DNA from 2 places in the Viridibacillus sp. FSL R5-0888 genome. Region 1 is predicted to be linked to the other one. Evidence: predicted binding sites of a transcription regulator. Region 1 holds the regulator's gene; the other holds the start of a gene.
The links. The regulator NrdR, encoded in region 1, represses ribonucleotide reductase genes. The targets are predictions, from matches to a motif close to AACACNATATATNGTGTT.

Region 1 (8,661 bases):
GGTTGATTCAAAAGCCGCACAAGCCGCATTATTACGTGATGGTATTAAATTAGCAGGGGTGGAATTCGATATGCTCTTAGCTGCATATATTGTAAATCCCGCTATTCCTTCCGATGATGTTGCAACGATTTCAAAAGAATTTGGTTATACTGATGTTCTATCAAATGACAATGTATATGGTAAAGGTGCTAAGAAAGCGACTCCGGCAATAGAAGCTGTGGCGGAGCATGCTTGTCGTAAAGCCAATGCGGTATTCAGCTTGCAGCCAAAATTAGAACAACTTCTTCGAGAAAATGAACAATTTGAGCTGTATAAACAGTTAGAGTTACCACTTGCTGCGATATTAAGTGAAATGGAAAGCGAAGGTATCACAGTTGATCGTGAACGACTTGTTGAAATGGGGCATGATCTAACAACGAAACTAAAAACAATTGAAGAAGATATTTATTCAATTGCTGGCCAAGCCTTCAATATAAATTCACCGAAACAACTGGGGGTTATTCTGTTCGAAAAATTGGGCTTACCTGTTATTAAGAAAACAAAAACAGGCTATTCAACTGCAGCGGATGTATTAGAAAAATTAGAGCCAGAACACGAAATTATTCGTCATATTTTACAGTACCGTCAGCTTGGGAAGTTACAATCAACCTATATAGAAGGATTATTAAAAGAAATCCACGAAGAAGATCAAAAAATTCATACAAGATTCCAGCAAGCGTTAACATCAACAGGGCGCTTAAGTTCTACAGATCCGAATTTGCAAAACATTCCTGTAAGACTTGAAGAGGGCCGTAAAATTCGCCAAGCATTTGTTCCTTCAAATCCAGAATGGCTTCTTTTTGCAGCAGATTATTCGCAAATTGAGTTACGTGTATTAGCTCATATGTGTGGTGACGAAAACTTAATCAATGCATTCCAAAATGGTTTAGATATTCATACGAATACAGCAATGAATGTATTCCACGTAGCAGAAGAGGAAGTAACATCGGATATGCGTCGTGCAGCAAAAGCAGTTAACTTTGGAATTGTTTATGGAATTAGTGATTACGGTCTATCTCAAAACTTAGATATTACACGTAAAGAGGCGGCAGATTTCATTGAACGTTATTTCGCTAGCTTTCCAGGTGTACAGGACTATATGAAAAATATCGTGGAAGAAGCGAAGCAACAGGGCTATGTGACGACTATGTTAAATCGACGTCGCTATTTGCCAGACCTGAAAAGTTCAAACTTCAATTTGCGTAGCTTTGCTGAACGTACTGCTATGAATACCCCAATTCAAGGTAGTGCTGCCGATATTATAAAAAAAGCAATGATAGATATGGCAGCAGCATTAAAAGAACAAAATTTACAAACGAAAATGCTTCTGCAAGTACATGATGAGTTAATTTTCGAAGCACCAAAAGAGGAAATTGCTATTCTTGAAAAACTAGTTCCAGAAGTGATGGGGAAAGCATTTGAACTAAATGTACCATTGAGAGCCGATTTTGCATTTGGCCCAACTTGGTATGATACAAAATAAAGGAGTGATCGCATGCCAGAATTACCAGAAGTAGAAGGTGTTGTGCGTTCATTACAACCGGTCGTTACCGGTAAAACGATTCATCATGTGACGATTTCAAAGATTATTAAACAAGCGAAAGAGCAAGGTAAAGAGTGTATTATAAAAGCAGTTGATCCTGATTCTTTCCAACAAGCAATTGAAGGAATGACTATTAAAAGCATTGAACGTCGCTCAAAATATATTTTTTTTCATCTGGAGAAAGAAGGGAATCCATATTTGCTCGTCAACCATTTAGGGATGACGGGCGCATGGTTCCATGTATCGCAACTTAGTGATATTACAGAAGAGAAATTTCTAAAGCATGCGCATGTCTTAATCCAATTCGATGATGACAATTGGCTTGTTTATTCGGATATTCGTCGTTTTGGTGAAATGCGCTTTTTGCATGAGCTAGCAGAGCATCCGCCACTACTTGAAATGGCACCTGAACCTTTTTCAGATGAAGCACTACCTCATTTTCTTGAGAGAGCAAATCTGCCGAAGTATGCAAATAAGGCAGTTAAAGAAGTAATTATGGATGGGCATGTGATTGCAGGTTGCGGGAATATATATGCGACAGAAGTGCTGTTTAAGATGAATATTCATCCAGCTCGTAAATTGTCACGAATTAGTCAACAACGTAAAATCGAACTTTTTGAGACAATTGTTCATGTTTTGCAAGAAAGTATTGATGTTGGCGGCTCGACCATTTCAGATTACAGAAATATTAATGGTGAAGCAGGCAGTATGCAACATCGTTTGAAAATGTATGGGAAAAAGACTTGTCCGACTTGTAATGGAGATACTAAACAAAAGATAATTAGTGGCAGAAACTCAGTTTATTGCCCAAATTGCCAACATTAAAGGTGTGATATAGATGATTATTGGATTAACTGGAAGTATTGCGAGTGGTAAAAGTACAGTGGCAGAAATGCTAAAAGAGTTACATTTACCAATTATTGATGCTGATTTAGTAGCCCGAGTAGTAGTTGAACCTGGAACAGAAACGCTAAAACAAATAGTAGAAGCATTTGGCGAAGAAGTGTTGCTGGATGATGGTACTCTAGATCGTCCTAAACTAGGGAGTATTATCTTCCATGAACCTGCAGCACGTAAAACGTTAAATGATATTATACATCCGGCTATTCGCCAAGAAATGCTTCGTCAACGTGATGAGTTATTAGAAAACGGTTCAAAAGATATAGTGATGGATATTCCATTATTATTTGAAAGTCGCCTTCAACATTTCGTAGAGAAGATTTTAGTTGTAACTGTCACAGAAGAAACACAATTAAAACGTTTAATGGAACGTAATAATTTATCTGAAAAAGAAGCTATGGCGAGAATTAGTTCTCAACTACCGTTATCTGAAAAAGAAAAAGGCGCTGATGCAGTTATATATAACAATAACTCGCTTGAATCAACGAGGGAGCAATTGTATAAAATATTAGGTAAGTGGAATGTACTCAAATAGGGTATTTTAGAAAAATCAGAATTCACTAACTTTTAAATGTTCATCATAATAGGTTTTACTTTCCTTAAAATGTGTTATACTAATTTTCGAATTAATAAAATAAGTATAACGCAATTACAGGAGGATATTATTCATGACAGTTTCTATTGCTATTAACGGATTTGGCCGTATTGGTCGCATGGTGTTCCGTCAAGCGATACTTCAAGATGATTTAAATATTGTTGCAATTAATGCTAGTTACCCAGCTGAAACGTTAGCACATTTGATTAAGTATGACACAAATCACGGGAAATTTGATGGGGATGTTCAATTTGAAGAAAAAGCCCTAATCATAAACGGCAAACGTGTTGAACTTATTAGTGAACGTGATCCTTTGAACTTACCTTGGAAAGAAATGAATATTGATATCGTTATCGAAGCAACAGGTAAATTCAATGCTCGTGAAAAAGCAGCATTGCATCTAGAAGCAGGAGCTAATAAAGTTATTTTAACAGCACCTGGGAAAAATGAAGATGTAACAATTGTAATGGGTGTTAATGATGAAAAATTAGACCTTTCAAAACATGATGTAATATCAAATGCAAGTTGTACTACAAACTGTCTTGCACCAGTTGCAAAAGTATTAAATGATACTTTTGGTATTGAAAATGGCTTAATGACAACTGTTCATTCATATACAAATGATCAAAAAAATATTGATAATCCACATAAAGACTTACGTCGTGCTCGTGCATGTGCGGCTTCAATTATTCCTACTTCAACAGGAGCTGCCAAAGCTCTAACTCTAGTATTACCAGAACTAGAAGGCAAGTTACATGGTATGGCACTTCGTGTTCCAACACCAAACGTTTCGTTAGTAGATTTAGTAGTAGATTTAAACAAAGATGTTACGGTTGAAGAAGTGAATGAAGCGTTCAAAGCAGCATCAGCGGGTTCTCTAAAAGGAATCTTAGACTTCACAATGGAACCATTGGTATCAGTGGATTTTAATACAAACCCAGCATCAGCTACAATCGATGGCCTAACTACAATGGTAATTGGTAGTCGTAAAGTGAAGGTACTTGCTTGGTACGATAACGAGTGGGGATATTCAACTCGTGTTGTAGATTTAACGAAAAAAGTTGCATCTGCTCTTAAGGCTTCTGTAAACGCTTAATTTTAATATAATATTCCCCTTTCTAGTAGTGTACTAGAAAGGGTTTTTTTGTTTAAGAGTAGAAAAAACTGCAATTAATTGTGAATATATGTCTGTTTTTTCTGTTAGTAACGCCCTTATATTGGCCAAAAACAGTATCTTTATCATACATCTGAGAATTTCCACTGCATTTTTTCGATTTTTTAAGGCATTATTTGATATAATAGATAAACTAAAATGTTTTGCAATCAGGAGAGAAAAAATATGAAATGTCCAGCATGTCAGTTTAATGGAACAAAGGTTATTGATTCAAGACCAGTAGATGACAATAAAGCAATCCGTAGACGCCGAGAATGTGAATCATGTGCATATCGTTTTACTACGTTTGAAAAAGTAGAAGAAATGCCGTTGATCGTCGTGAAGAAAGACGGCTCACGTGAGGAATTTAGCCGTGAAAAAGTTTTGCGAGGTCTTATCCGAGCGTGCGAAAAGCGTCCAGTAGCACTTAATCAATTAGAGGAATTAGTATTTGCTATTGAACAAGATCTACGTAGAATTGGTAACTCAGAAGTGAAGACAGAAGATGTCGGGGAAATGATTATGGATCGTCTTGCGAAAATTGACGAAGTATCTTATGTAAGATTTGCTTCTGTATATCGTCAATTTAAAGATATTAATGTCTTTATTGAAGAATTAAAGGAATTAATAGAAAGACAATCCGATGACAAATAAATGCGATATGAAGGACGGTGATCGTGGTGCATTTATATAAAGAACTACAGCCCGTTGATCGATTGTCCATTCGAATGCCATTTCCCGTATCTAGCTACGATCGCCAACTTATTACTCTGCTTTATCAGCCGTTAATAGGTGCGGAGCCCATTAGCTTATACTTTATGCTTTGGGCTGAAGGAGAAAGTACGACTGAAGCTGAATTATCACATTACCATTTGATGAACTCACTTGATATGCCGATTGCAAAGATTTTCGAGTCGCGCATCGCATTAGAAGCTATTGGTTTAATGCGCACTTGGCGTAAAGATTCTGAGGATGTACGCTCATTTATGTACGACGTGATGCCTCCTTTAGAAGCATCAGCTTTTTTTAATGATCCCTTACTATCCATGTTTTTATTTAGCAAAATTGGTGAACAAGCCTATAGACAGTTGCGCCAACGTTTCGTTCAGAAGGGTCCATCAAATGATGGCTATCAGGAAGTGTCAAGAACATTTACAGATGTCTATCGTCCTGTGCAGCATCATTTACCATCCTTTGCGAATGAGCAGACAGTTGAGGAAAGAGAGAAACCTAAAGAACTACCATTTAACTACGAGGACTTCGATTTTTCTTTACTTAGAGCTGGATTGTCAGAACAACTTGTACCATCTTCAGCACTTACTGCTGAAGCGAATGCAACAATTGCAAAGTTAGCTTTTTTATATCATTTAACACCATTAGATATGCAAAAAGTTGTTATGCTCGCTCTAGATGATCATATGATGTTATCCGAGTCAAGGTTAAAGAAATCGGCAGCTGATTATTACAAATTGACTGTTTCAACAGAACCACCTGCTATGCAACAAGCTTTCCAATCGGCAGTTAATGAGGCAGAGAAAAAGACTACAAAAGAGCAAGCTTTGCAGACGAAGGAAGAGTTATTGATTCATTACCTAGAAACAACTGCTCCAATTGATGTCTTGCGTGATATCGCTGATGGGAAAGAACCAATCCCTGCTGACATTCAGCTTGCTCAAAATCTTGTCCTACAATATCAAATGCCAATTGGTGTTGTAAATGCCTTACTTCAGTATGTTCTTTTACGTACAGACATGAAGTTAACTAAAAACTATGTCGAAAAGATTGCCTCACATTGGATTCGAAAAGGTGTGAAAACGACGAAAGAAGCAATGGACTTAGCGCGCAAAGAGCATAAGCAGTATATGGAATGGAAAACAGCTGAGCAAAAACCTGCAACGAAAAAACGTTACACCGGTGGTCGAGAAGAAAAAGTCCCTGACTGGTTTAAGAAAAATAAAGAAAAGAAACCTCAGAAAGAAGATACTATAAAAGAAACTTCAAAAGAAGCAGCTAAGAGTGATACCGATTTTGAAGAGGAAAGACGTAAAATTCTAGAGAAACTAGGAATAGAGGAAGGGCAGGTGGATTCACATGGAACCGATTAATAATCAACTTAGAAAAGTGATGGATTCACAAACTTTTCAAGAACGATACGAGCAAATGAAGCGAGAAATTCTTGAAAATAAAGGTGTCCAGCAATTTCTAGCTGACAACGATCAAGAAGTAAACAAAGATATGGTAGACCGTGGTCTAGGTAAATTATATGAATATACAGGACAGAAACATGATTGTGACGAATGTGTATCCGTTGCAAAATGTCAAAATGCATTAAAGGGCTTTGTGCCAATATTATCAATTATCCGCGATTCAATAGAAGTCGAATATACACCGTGTCAACAAAAACGCATGGAGGATGAGCGTCGTCAAGCTGCCTCTATGATTTCGAGTATGCATATGCCAAAAGACGTGTTAAGAGCGACGATCAAAGATTTAATGATTGATGATCATTCACGTGTGAATATCGCTAATCGCGCAGCGGATTTCGTTCGTGAATTTAAAGAAACGGGTGAACTTCCTCACAAAGGCTTTTATTTATATGGTGAATTTGGTGTCGGTAAATCTTTTGTATTAGGGGCTATTGCCAATGAATTGGCGACTTTACAAATCAAATCGGTTGTAGTATTTGTACCCGAGTTTTTACGTGAAATGAAAGGTTCAATCCAAGATCAATCTTTACAAGAGAAAATAGATTTTGTGAAAAAGGCGCCTGTTTTAATGCTAGATGACTTAGGCGCTGAAACGTTGTCGAGTTGGACACGTGACGAAATTTTGGGAACGATTTTTCATTACCGAATGGCGGAACAATTGCCGACATTCATCACTTCGAATCTTGGATATGATGAATTAGAAGACCATTTAGCTTATAACCAAAAAGGTGATCGTGATATGTTAAAAGCTTCACGAATTATGGAGCGTATTAAAGCTGTGACGACACCAATCCGAATGAGTGGGCAAAACCGAAGAGATCAGAAATAGTTGCATTTTTTTGATTGACTTTTTTTCCTACTTGATTTTAAACTTAATCGAGCGTATACTTTCAGTCATAATATAAAAAATGCTTTGAAAAGGACAACAATTTTTTGTACGACTTTTAGAGAGAGAAGCCTAGGCTGGAAGCTTCTTAGTACGGCAAATTATTTACCCCCTTGGAGCAGCGACAGTGAATGTACTAGTAATTGTCGACGGTAACGGCCCGTTAGCCGATCGAGAGCTTCGTCTATACCTGCACTCTTTTTAAGTGTTGGCAGTAGAAGGAAGAAGGGTGGAACCACGAGAATACAGCCTCGTCCCTTTTGGGATGGGGCTTTTTTGCGTTTTTATCTAAATGCTAAAGCGGCCCGTTCAGACTCGACAAGCACTGAAACTTTCGAAACAAAAGCGTTTTTTAGCTTTTGTCCGAGAAAGTGGAAGTGACCTCGAGAGTCTGGCCGCTGAAGCTAGAAATTTATCTAAATGCTGAAGCGACCCACTTAAAGGAAAAAAGTCTAAAAACGCCACGTCCTGTGGCAACGACAGCGTGACCCGCATCGTGCGGCCCTAAACCTCTCGTAAGGCTAAAATAAATAAAACTAAAAGGAGATTACAAAATGGCAGACATGATTAATTTAAAATTCCCAGATGGCGCAGTAAAGGAATTTTCAAAAGGTACAACAACTGAAGAAATTGCACAATCAATTAGCCCGGGACTTCGTAAAAAAGCAATCGTTGGTAAATTCAACGGACAATTAGTAGATTTAACAACACCTTTAGAAGAAGACGGTGACATTGCAATCGTAACACCTTCTGATTCTGAAGCATTAGAAGTAATGCGTCATTCTACAGCTCACCTTTTAGCGCAAGCTGTTAAACGTATGTTCCCTGGTGTAAAACTTGGAGTAGGTCCAGTAATTGAAGGTGGTTTCTACTACGATATCGACTCACCAGAACCAATCACTGCTGATGATCTTCTGAAAATCGAAAAAGAAATGAAAAAAATCATTTCTGAAAATATCGTCATCACTCGCCAAGACATATCACGTGCTGAAGCAATCGAACGCTTCACTGCAATTGATGATGAATATAAATTAGAACTTATCGAAGCTATTCCTGCAGATGAGCAAGTATCAATCTACGAACAAGGCGATTTCTTCGACCTTTGCCGTGGTGTACACGTTCCATCTACAGGTAAGATTAAAGAATTTAAATTGTTATCAATCGCTGGTGCATACTGGAGAGGTAATTCAGATAACAAAATGCTACAACGTATTTACGGAACAGCATTCTTTACAAAAGACGATCTAAAAGCACATCTTCAAATGCTAGAAGAAGCAAAAGAACGTGATCACCGTAAAATTGGTAAAGAACTTGAATTATTCACTACTTCTCAAAAAG
Region 2 (8,661 bases), 350 kb from region 1:
TTTTCCATACATGGCTTCCAGGAAAAACTGCACAAATTTTGTTAGAGAGTGGTTTCAAACTAATATTGCTACTCAGTTATATTTATTTTGTATCACTGACTCCACTTATTAAACGTGTTTTCCAGTACCACGGCTCTGAACATAAGGTTATAAATTGTTATGAAAACGGTCTACCTTTAACAGTAGAAAATGTACAAGCTCAATCACGTTTACACTACAGATGTGGTAGTAGTTTTATGTTATTTACAGTTATCGTAGGTATGTTCATCTACTTCTTAGTACCAACAGATCCGTTTTGGTTACGCATTGTGGATCGTATCTTATTAATCCCAGTTGTACTTGGAGTGGCTTTTGAAGTATTGCAATGGACTAATGCTTGTCGGAATGTACCAGTACTGCGCTATTTAGGTTATCCTGGTTTATGGCTTCAATTACTTACAACAAAAGAACCCAAAGACGACCAAGTAGAAGTCGCTATCGCTTCGTTTAATAAATTATTAGAAATCGAGAAAGACCCAAAAAATATATCAGTAAACTAATAGAAACGCAGAAGAACTCAGGAGCTCTTCTGCGTTTTTATTGTTGTTCCCAAAATGACAATTTACACAAATGGTTTTAATTGGTATATTTTAATAAAGGAGGTTCTTTCTATTGAAGAAGAGACTTTTTCTTATTTCTGCTTTTTTGTTACTTATTAGTAGTCTGTCTTTTTTATATTTTTATATTATTAAAAATGGCAATCCTTATACGATGCTTTTAGTTCAATATCATATGAAAAAACATATGGAAAGAAACGACATTACGACAGAAATGTTAATTCTCGATAAATCTGGTTACATAGAACCTAAACAAGTAGTACACAAAGATTATTATCGCGGCTTATTTCAATTACGATTTAAAGATGAACCGCAAATTACTTATTATTACGGACTACATAAAGAAAATAAAGCAATCATTCAATTTTGCGAAGAGAATCCGTTAGTTGTACGCACCTTTAAAAAGGCGAAACATAGTGAAGAAATTTGTGCAAATGCCTATAAAAACTAAAAAAATCTGTGCAGAAATTGCACAGATTTATTTGTTTTTATTAGCGCGAAGCTTTTGAATGCCTTTTGCTCCAAAGTAACCAATAATCCAAAATACAAGAAAATATAAGCCATATCCCCATGCAGAGCTGTTTAATACCGTAAACAGGATAATGATAAAAGCAATATAAGAAACTGCTAATGCAATCCATGGATTAATATTATTTAAAGCACATGAAATTCCCTGCACTAAAAAAGTTAATGGGAAAATAAGGACTAAGCTAAGTAGAAAATAGGATTTATTTGCTTCATCATTTCCAAAAGCCCCTGTCAATGTCATCGCGATAACACCTAACATCGCAAACGCCGGGAAGAAAATACCCGCAATTTTATTACTCACATGATCACTCCTAACAAATTGTCTTCATTTTATCATGAATGTTCACATAGGTGAGGAATAAAAAATTACGTTTATCTATTTAATTTTACTACTTTAAAAAAATCATCATAATCATTTATTTGAAAATCTGCCACTTCACAATTCCCCTGATACATACAACTCACCAGTCCAATTTTCTTTGCCGGGATTAAATCGAGTTCTCTATCTCCAATCGCGATATCTAAATCATATTTATCATGTAAATATTGATACGAAGTTGGGTCAGGCTTGCGTGGATAGCCATTTTCAACAGTCACAATTTCAACGAAGTATTTTTCAAAACCATAGTATTGGAGAATATCCAGAACAGGTTGTCTCTCCTTATGTGTCATAATGACATTTTTGTTTGCAAATCGCAAAATTTTCTCAACATCAGGAAACGGCTTTATACTAGTTGGTGGTAACTCTAGATTAAGCTTTTTAACTTCTTTTATTTGTTCATCTGTTAATTTAAAATGATTAAATGCATGTGTCGCTGAAATCTTCAATTCACGATAAATATCTTCTCGAGCAACTGTGCCATTTAGTACTTTATACAAATTTTCTGTGTATGCTGGATATGTATCAAATAAAGTACCGTCAAAATCCCATAAGATATTCACATAAACCCTCCTGATTTCTACAAATTTATTTAGTATGTCCTCGTAAAAGTTGTTGTAATTTCACATAATGTATCGCCTTTATTTTACCACGGAAATATTCATGTATAAATTTCTTCTAATACTATAGAAATAGTATTTACTTTCTTCTTTTTTCTAAACTTAATCTACCTAATTTTTATCCTCCAGGACCTTTCTAACTGCCCCTTTAGTTGAATAAGAAAAAGAGCTATCAGAACAGCTCAGAGATTTTCTTACAAAAGCGTTCGTTAGTTTAAGTGCATTTTTCCACAAATTTCATTTTAATTCTGCTCCATACTTATTACTACTTATCTATTCTTTAATAGAATGTTGTAATGAAATTACTGAATTTTTATTTTGAATGCAACCGTTTGAAACCATTATATTTCTCATTTGAGTATTATCAACTTGAGTCATCCCTAGATAAGACTTTGCCTTAAATTCATCTTTCAATCTGTGTAATCCTATTAAGTGTAAGTTTTTGCCCAGCCTTTTCCCTAGAAAATCAGGATGAATGCCTATCCAAAAAATGCGACCTTCTTTTTCTGTATTTGGCTCTATATGAGGAAAAACTACACCAACTGGTTCATTATTAACTAAATACACTGTATACATTTTCTCTACTTGTGATGGAAGCTCAATCCTCATTCCGGTTAAAAACTTCTCTGTATCAATATAATTTTTACCCATTACTTCAGATAAAAAAGAGATAGAGTTATTCTCAGAAATTGACCATACCTCATAATTTGGTATCGATACATCTAATGGTGTTGTAAAAGATCTCGTATACATAACCCTTTCACCAATAATTTCCATTTTAGTTCTAGTACAATTTAAGCTATCCAAAAAAGTTTTAGGACACTCAAACTTTACTTTTTTCAGTTTACTGCTTTTTAGTTGAGTTAAAAGCTCGTTTATAAGCGTATCTATTTCAGTAGCTTGATTATGTCTATTCTCTAAAATTTCTAAAATGATTACATTATCACCTTTTATGTAATGCACGCCAAATCTTTGTAATTTTTGAAGTAGTATATCCATATAATTTCACCCCTTTTATAAAAATTCTTTACTTTTTTTAAATTTCCTTCTTTCGTTAACCTGCCCCGTTAGTTGAATAAAAAAGAGCTGTATGGACAGCTCAATGATCTTCTACTAAAGCACCCTTTAGTTAAAGAAGAAACAAATCTCGAATTAAATACTTTTTAGAACTTTTGCTGGATTTCCCGCCACTATTGTATTAGCAGAAACATTTTCATACCAACAGAACCTGCAGTAACAATTGAATTATCACCCCCGTTTGTGAAAAGGTAGTCTAATTGTCGAATAGCCCCCTTCCTCTCAGGTTTGCGGAAACAGGCTCCTTTCCTATTTCACGTGCCCATATAGATAACTGGCCGATATGGTGGATTTCGTGAACAATGACATGACGTATGATCTCTCCGTGTGTACATTCAATGACTCTGCTCCTGATTGGTGTGTCTCTAGAGCTAATCGGTTCTTCATTGAAATCAGTTTCTGAAAGTTTCCGAGAATCCATTTCATTTGTCCAAGATGTCACAAATGGCTTCACTTTCTCATGGTATTGAGCTGAAAGATTTTTCACTTTTTGTAAGCTAGCATAATCCTCAAACAATGGCTCCTCAGGTACTGGTTCACCTCGCAAACCTAAGATCCACATATATTCCACATCTACAATGTGAAACAGGGTATGTAGGATACTGCCGAACCCACCGATCCGTTTCTTTAATAGTTCTTCATCAGGTATGCCTTCGCACCATGTAAACCAATCATTACGAACTTGCCAGTTATATTGAAACAGTTTCAAAATCACAACAACCTCCATCTTTTAAATATGCCCCCATATTAAGAGATGTTCAAAACAGAAAAAGTATTACCTCCTTGTTCAACTATTCTGCCCCGTTAGTTCAATAAGGAAAGCCGAAATAATTACATTTCGGTTCAACTTTTTTTTAAACAGTATAACTTTCTTCAAAACAGTATATCTTTCTTTAAAACGGTACGACTTTCTTTCAAGTTTACATTAGGTAGTTTATTGTCAAAGTATTACTAGAACTATTCATAAAACTAAACCTCATTCAAAAGGAAAGGACTCCCTCTTCATCTATTAATGAAAGGGGAGTCCTTAATGGTTGTTATGGTTTTATTTTAGATAACCATCTTTGCGCTCGTTAGTAGCTAGAAGTCAGTATATTAAAGACCACATTTAAGTTGTGCACCGCAATTTGTGCATGTGTTACAGCCACCTAGTTCTTCGACTGTTCCTTTGCGACATACTGGGCATGTGTTACCGACTTCAGAGCCGATTGTTACGTTTGTTGAGCGTAAGTCTTGAATAGTATCGATTAAAACAACTGGACGTTTTTCTGCTACTTGTTCTTCTTGTAGAGTGTCCTCGTCCATAACGTTTTCTTCTGCTTTTAGAGTTAATACTTGTGAATCACGGCTACCATCAACATAAACTGTACCGCCTTTAGCGCCACCATTGTATAAGCGTTCGTACACTTTTTGTACTTGATCTACAGTGTAACCACGTGGTGCATTTACTGTTTTAGAGATTGAGCTATCAATCCAGCGTTGGATAATACATTGTACATCTGCGTGTGCTTCTGGAGCTAATTCCATAGCAGTTACAAACCATTCAGGAAGATTTGCTTCATCTGCACCTGGGTTAGCAGCTAAATATTCTTGTACAATATCAGCTTTTACTTCAATGAATTTACCAAGACGACCACTACGGTAGTAAGTAAATGAGAAGTATGGTTCTAATCCAGTAGAAACCCCAACCATTGTTCCTGTTGAACCTGTAGGAGCTACAGTTAGTAGGTGCGAGTTACGAATACCGCCTTCAAGTACTGCTTCACGGATATGTTCAGGCATTTTTTGCATGAAGCCTGTTTCTGTAAAGCGTTTGCGAAGTGCTAATGTTTCAGATTCTGTTTCTCCTGTTAGGAATGGGAAACTACCTCGTTCTTTTGCAAGTTCAGTAGATGCTTCGTATGCTGTTGTCGCAATCGTCTTAAAGATTTCATCAACAAGGATGTTACCTTCTTCAGAGCCATATTCTTTTTCACAGTAGATAAGTAAATCAGCCATTCCCATAACACCTAGTCCAACACGGCGTTCGCCTAATGCTTGTACTTTGTTGTCTTCAAGGAAATAAGGAGTAGCATCGATTACGTTATCTTGCATACGTACTCCGACACGAACTGTTTCTTTCAACGCTTCAAAGTCCACTGTTTTCGTATCTTTTTGAGCAAATTGCGCTAAGTTTACAGCTGCTAAGTTACAAACTGAATACGGCGCAAGTGGTTGTTCTCCACATGGGTTTGTTGCTACAACTTTTTGACCGTATGCTTTTGCATTTGTCATATCGTTTGCGTTGTCGATGAAGAAAATACCTGGTTCTGCTGAGTAAGTTGCACAGATATTGATTAAGTTCCAAAGTTCACGTGCTTTTACTTTACGGTAAGTACGTACAGCATGGCCCATTTCAGCCCATTCACGAACATCGCCAACTTCATGCCATGTATCGTTATAGATTTTCATTTCTTCAGCATTATATGATTCGACAGCTGGGAATCGTAAATCAAATTCAGCATCAGCTTCTACAGCTTCCATGAATTCATTTGTGATTGTAACAGAAATATTCGCACCAGTTAGGAATTCAGCGTTATGCACGCTGTATGTTCCACCGTCACGTAATTTCGCCTCAGCATCACGAATAATGGCTTCATTAAAACCACCGACACCAGGGATAGTTTTATAATTAATAATACCTTGATACATCGCTTCTTCTTGTTGCGTTAAAGGTTTGAATTTTAGTTTTTCTTTTGCTAGACGTTGGATTGTTTCATCCGTTGTATTTTCGATTAAGAAACGTAAAATACGAGGGTTTTGCATTTTTGAAATAATAAATTCAATAATATCCGGATGCCAATCTGCCAACATAATCATTTGTGCACCACGACGTGATCCACCTTGTTCAACAAGATGAGTCAGCTTAGCAATATCATCTAACCATGAAACAGATCCTGATGATTTACCATTGACACCACGAGCAAGTGTGTTTCGTGGACGTAATGTAGAACCATTAGTACCTACACCACCACCGCGACTCATAATTTCCATTACTTGTTTACGGTGATCACTAATGCCTTCACGAGAGTCTGCAACAAATGGCATTACGTAACAGTTAAAGTAAGTAACATCTGTTCCTGCGCCTGCTCCGTAAATAACACGTCCCGCTGGAATAAAGTTTAACTTCACTAATTGTTCGTAGAATTTTTCATACCATTCTTGGCGTTTTTCTTCTGTTTTTTCAACGGCTGCTAGGCCAGTTGCATTACGTTTTGCAATTTGTTCGTAAAAGACTTCAAGAGGCTTCTCAATAACGTCTAAAGAACGTGTGACAATTCCTGTTTGTTGTTCAGAATCATCATCAATAGCACTTCTATAATCTGCTTCAATCAGCACTTCTGCTGTTTTCTTTTCTGCATTAATTGAAACGATATAACCAAGACCACGTGCTGGGAATTTAGGGTCAGCTTTGACCGTTAAAACAACAAAATCCCCTGCTTTTAGCGTTTTCTTTTCCGTATCTTTAAAAGAATAACGGTCGATCATGACTAAGCGAGACACACCTTTATGTGTTATATGCATGTCCTCTGTGATGGCATGAACTTGTGGAAATTGTTGAATATCATTATTTAATTGTTGTACATTAATCGTCTGATTATGATGCTGTGAAGCAAGTACCATTATCATTCGCCTCCCTATTTAGATCGCGCTCTAAACACTATATATAGTGTTTGTTCAAGACATTACGATACTATATATTGATAAGAAAAGCAAATAGGGTGATTTTGAGCAAAATGTTGATTTAACAACATTGGAAGCGATTTTTCGATTTTTGCAAAGCTAAAATAAGTCAAAAAGACTACTATTTTCTAAAATTCCATTCATCACTTTCATAACGAGTTTTTGCTAAATTATTAACAAAATCCATTTGTTCCTTCGTTAACGTGTACGGTACAAGTTCAATGTCTAACCCGTCCTCAAATCCTTTGCGGAAAGCAGATATACATGTCTCAACATCGACAGGTTTTTGTGCTAACTGATTAATAGCTACCGCTTTTTGTGGTAAATGTTTGCGCATACGCTCTCTTGAAGCTTCCGATGGAAATTTAAAAAGAGAAATCAATTTTTCATCATCGAGATCGATTAATATCGCTCCATGTTGTAAAATGACACCTTCTTGTCGCGTTTGTGCACTACCTGCTACCTTTTTACCTTCTACTACTAATTCATACCAACTTGGCGCATCAAAACAAACCGCGCTCTTCGGAGTTTTCAAATCTGCTCGTTTTTCTTCTGAATCAGGAACTGAAAAATAAGCATCTAACCCTAAGTTTCGGAAACCTAGTAATAAGCCTTCGCTTAATACTCTATAAGCTTCAGTCACCGTTTTAGGCATGTCTGGGTAGTCTTCATTAACAATGATGCTATATGTTAGTTCATGTTCATGTAAGACTGCACGACCGCCAGTAGGACGGCGTACAAATCCTAAATTTAATTTATGTAATTGTTCAAAATCAATATCTTTTTCAGCACGTTGAAAATATCCAATAGAAAGTGTTGCTGGATTCCATTCGTAAAATCGTATTACTGGTGGAATTAAACCTTTACTATGCCAATGTAGGAGCGCTTCATCTAATGCCATATTGAATGCAGGGCTACAAGGACCTGAATTAATAAAATACCATGTTGTTTTCATTTGGTCTCCTCCTTATAATCAACTTATCTATTTTAACAAACTCATTGGACTATCGCTACATGTTCTTTTATAATATTACTGTAGATAGAAAGGGGTAAGACGATTTGAGTTGGTTATATACATTAGCAATTGTTTTATTTGTGGTGATTGTATACGCTTTAGTAAACGCTCTTCGTTTCAAAAAAGCAGTTACAACTTTAACACAAGAAGAATTTATTGAAGGTTATCGTAAAGCACAATTAATAGATGTGCGTGAGCCAAAAGAATTTGACGGTGGTCATATTCTAGGCGCTCGTAACGTCCCAACCTCACAACTTCGTCAACGCTATAAAGAAATTCGCCCAGACAAACCTGTTTACTTGTACTGCCAAAATGCTGGACGTAGTGCACGTGCTGCTATGTTATTAAAGAAAAAAGGCTACGATCAAGTATACCAATTACAAGGTGGATACAAAAATTGGACAGGCAAAATCAAAGTGAAATAATTTGATTGCGTTGCAAATAAAAAAGAGTCATTTCTATTTATAACAGAAATGACTCTATTTTTTCTTAATTATATATTCTATAAATTAATAACGTCCATAAAGGAGGATATAATGCCAAAATTCTTATATACATTTCACGAAGATTTGCGACAAGACATCCCTAACTATGCAGATGTATCAGCGGTCTTTGAGCGCATCTCAAAAAAACTAAATGAAGTACACCCTGCTAATTTTCGTGGTGTGACTGTCGAACTAAATAATTCACAATTTCATCATCATTTACTAGAAATGATGGAAA

Region 2: the regulator NrdR is predicted to act here: its motif matches at 6,897-6,914, upstream of MKY02_RS06725 (vitamin B12-dependent ribonucleotide reductase).

Annotation. Positions count from the first base shown of each region.
Region 1 is NZ_JBBPAU010000001.1:1,011,903-1,020,563, forward strand. It holds gene polA (DNA polymerase I) at 1-1,522, shown strand, start outside; gene mutM (bifunctional DNA-formamidopyrimidine glycosylase/DNA-(apurinic or apyrimidinic site) lyase) at 1,535-2,407, shown strand; gene coaE (dephospho-CoA kinase) at 2,421-3,017, shown strand; gene MKY02_RS05020 (glyceraldehyde-3-phosphate dehydrogenase) at 3,151-4,173, shown strand; gene nrdR (transcriptional regulator NrdR) at 4,417-4,884, shown strand; gene MKY02_RS05030 (replication initiation and membrane attachment family protein) at 4,908-6,335, shown strand; gene dnaI (primosomal protein DnaI) at 6,322-7,266, shown strand; T-box leader at 7,342-7,585, shown strand; gene thrS (threonine--tRNA ligase) at 7,878-8,661, shown strand, end outside.
Region 2 is NZ_JBBPAU010000001.1:1,361,313-1,369,973, reverse strand. It holds gene MKY02_RS06755 (DUF1385 domain-containing protein) at 1-539, shown strand, start outside; gene MKY02_RS06750 (DUF3139 domain-containing protein) at 652-1,047, shown strand; gene MKY02_RS06745 (hypothetical protein) at 1,075-1,425, opposite strand; gene MKY02_RS06740 (HAD-IA family hydrolase) at 1,497-2,066, opposite strand; gene MKY02_RS06735 (GNAT family N-acetyltransferase) at 2,397-3,122, opposite strand; gene MKY02_RS06730 (DinB family protein) at 3,397-3,912, opposite strand; gene MKY02_RS06725 (vitamin B12-dependent ribonucleotide reductase) at 4,296-6,869, opposite strand; gene MKY02_RS06720 (lipoate--protein ligase family protein) at 7,045-7,878, opposite strand; gene MKY02_RS06715 (rhodanese-like domain-containing protein) at 7,983-8,363, shown strand; gene MKY02_RS06710 (ATP-binding protein) at 8,475-8,661, shown strand, end outside.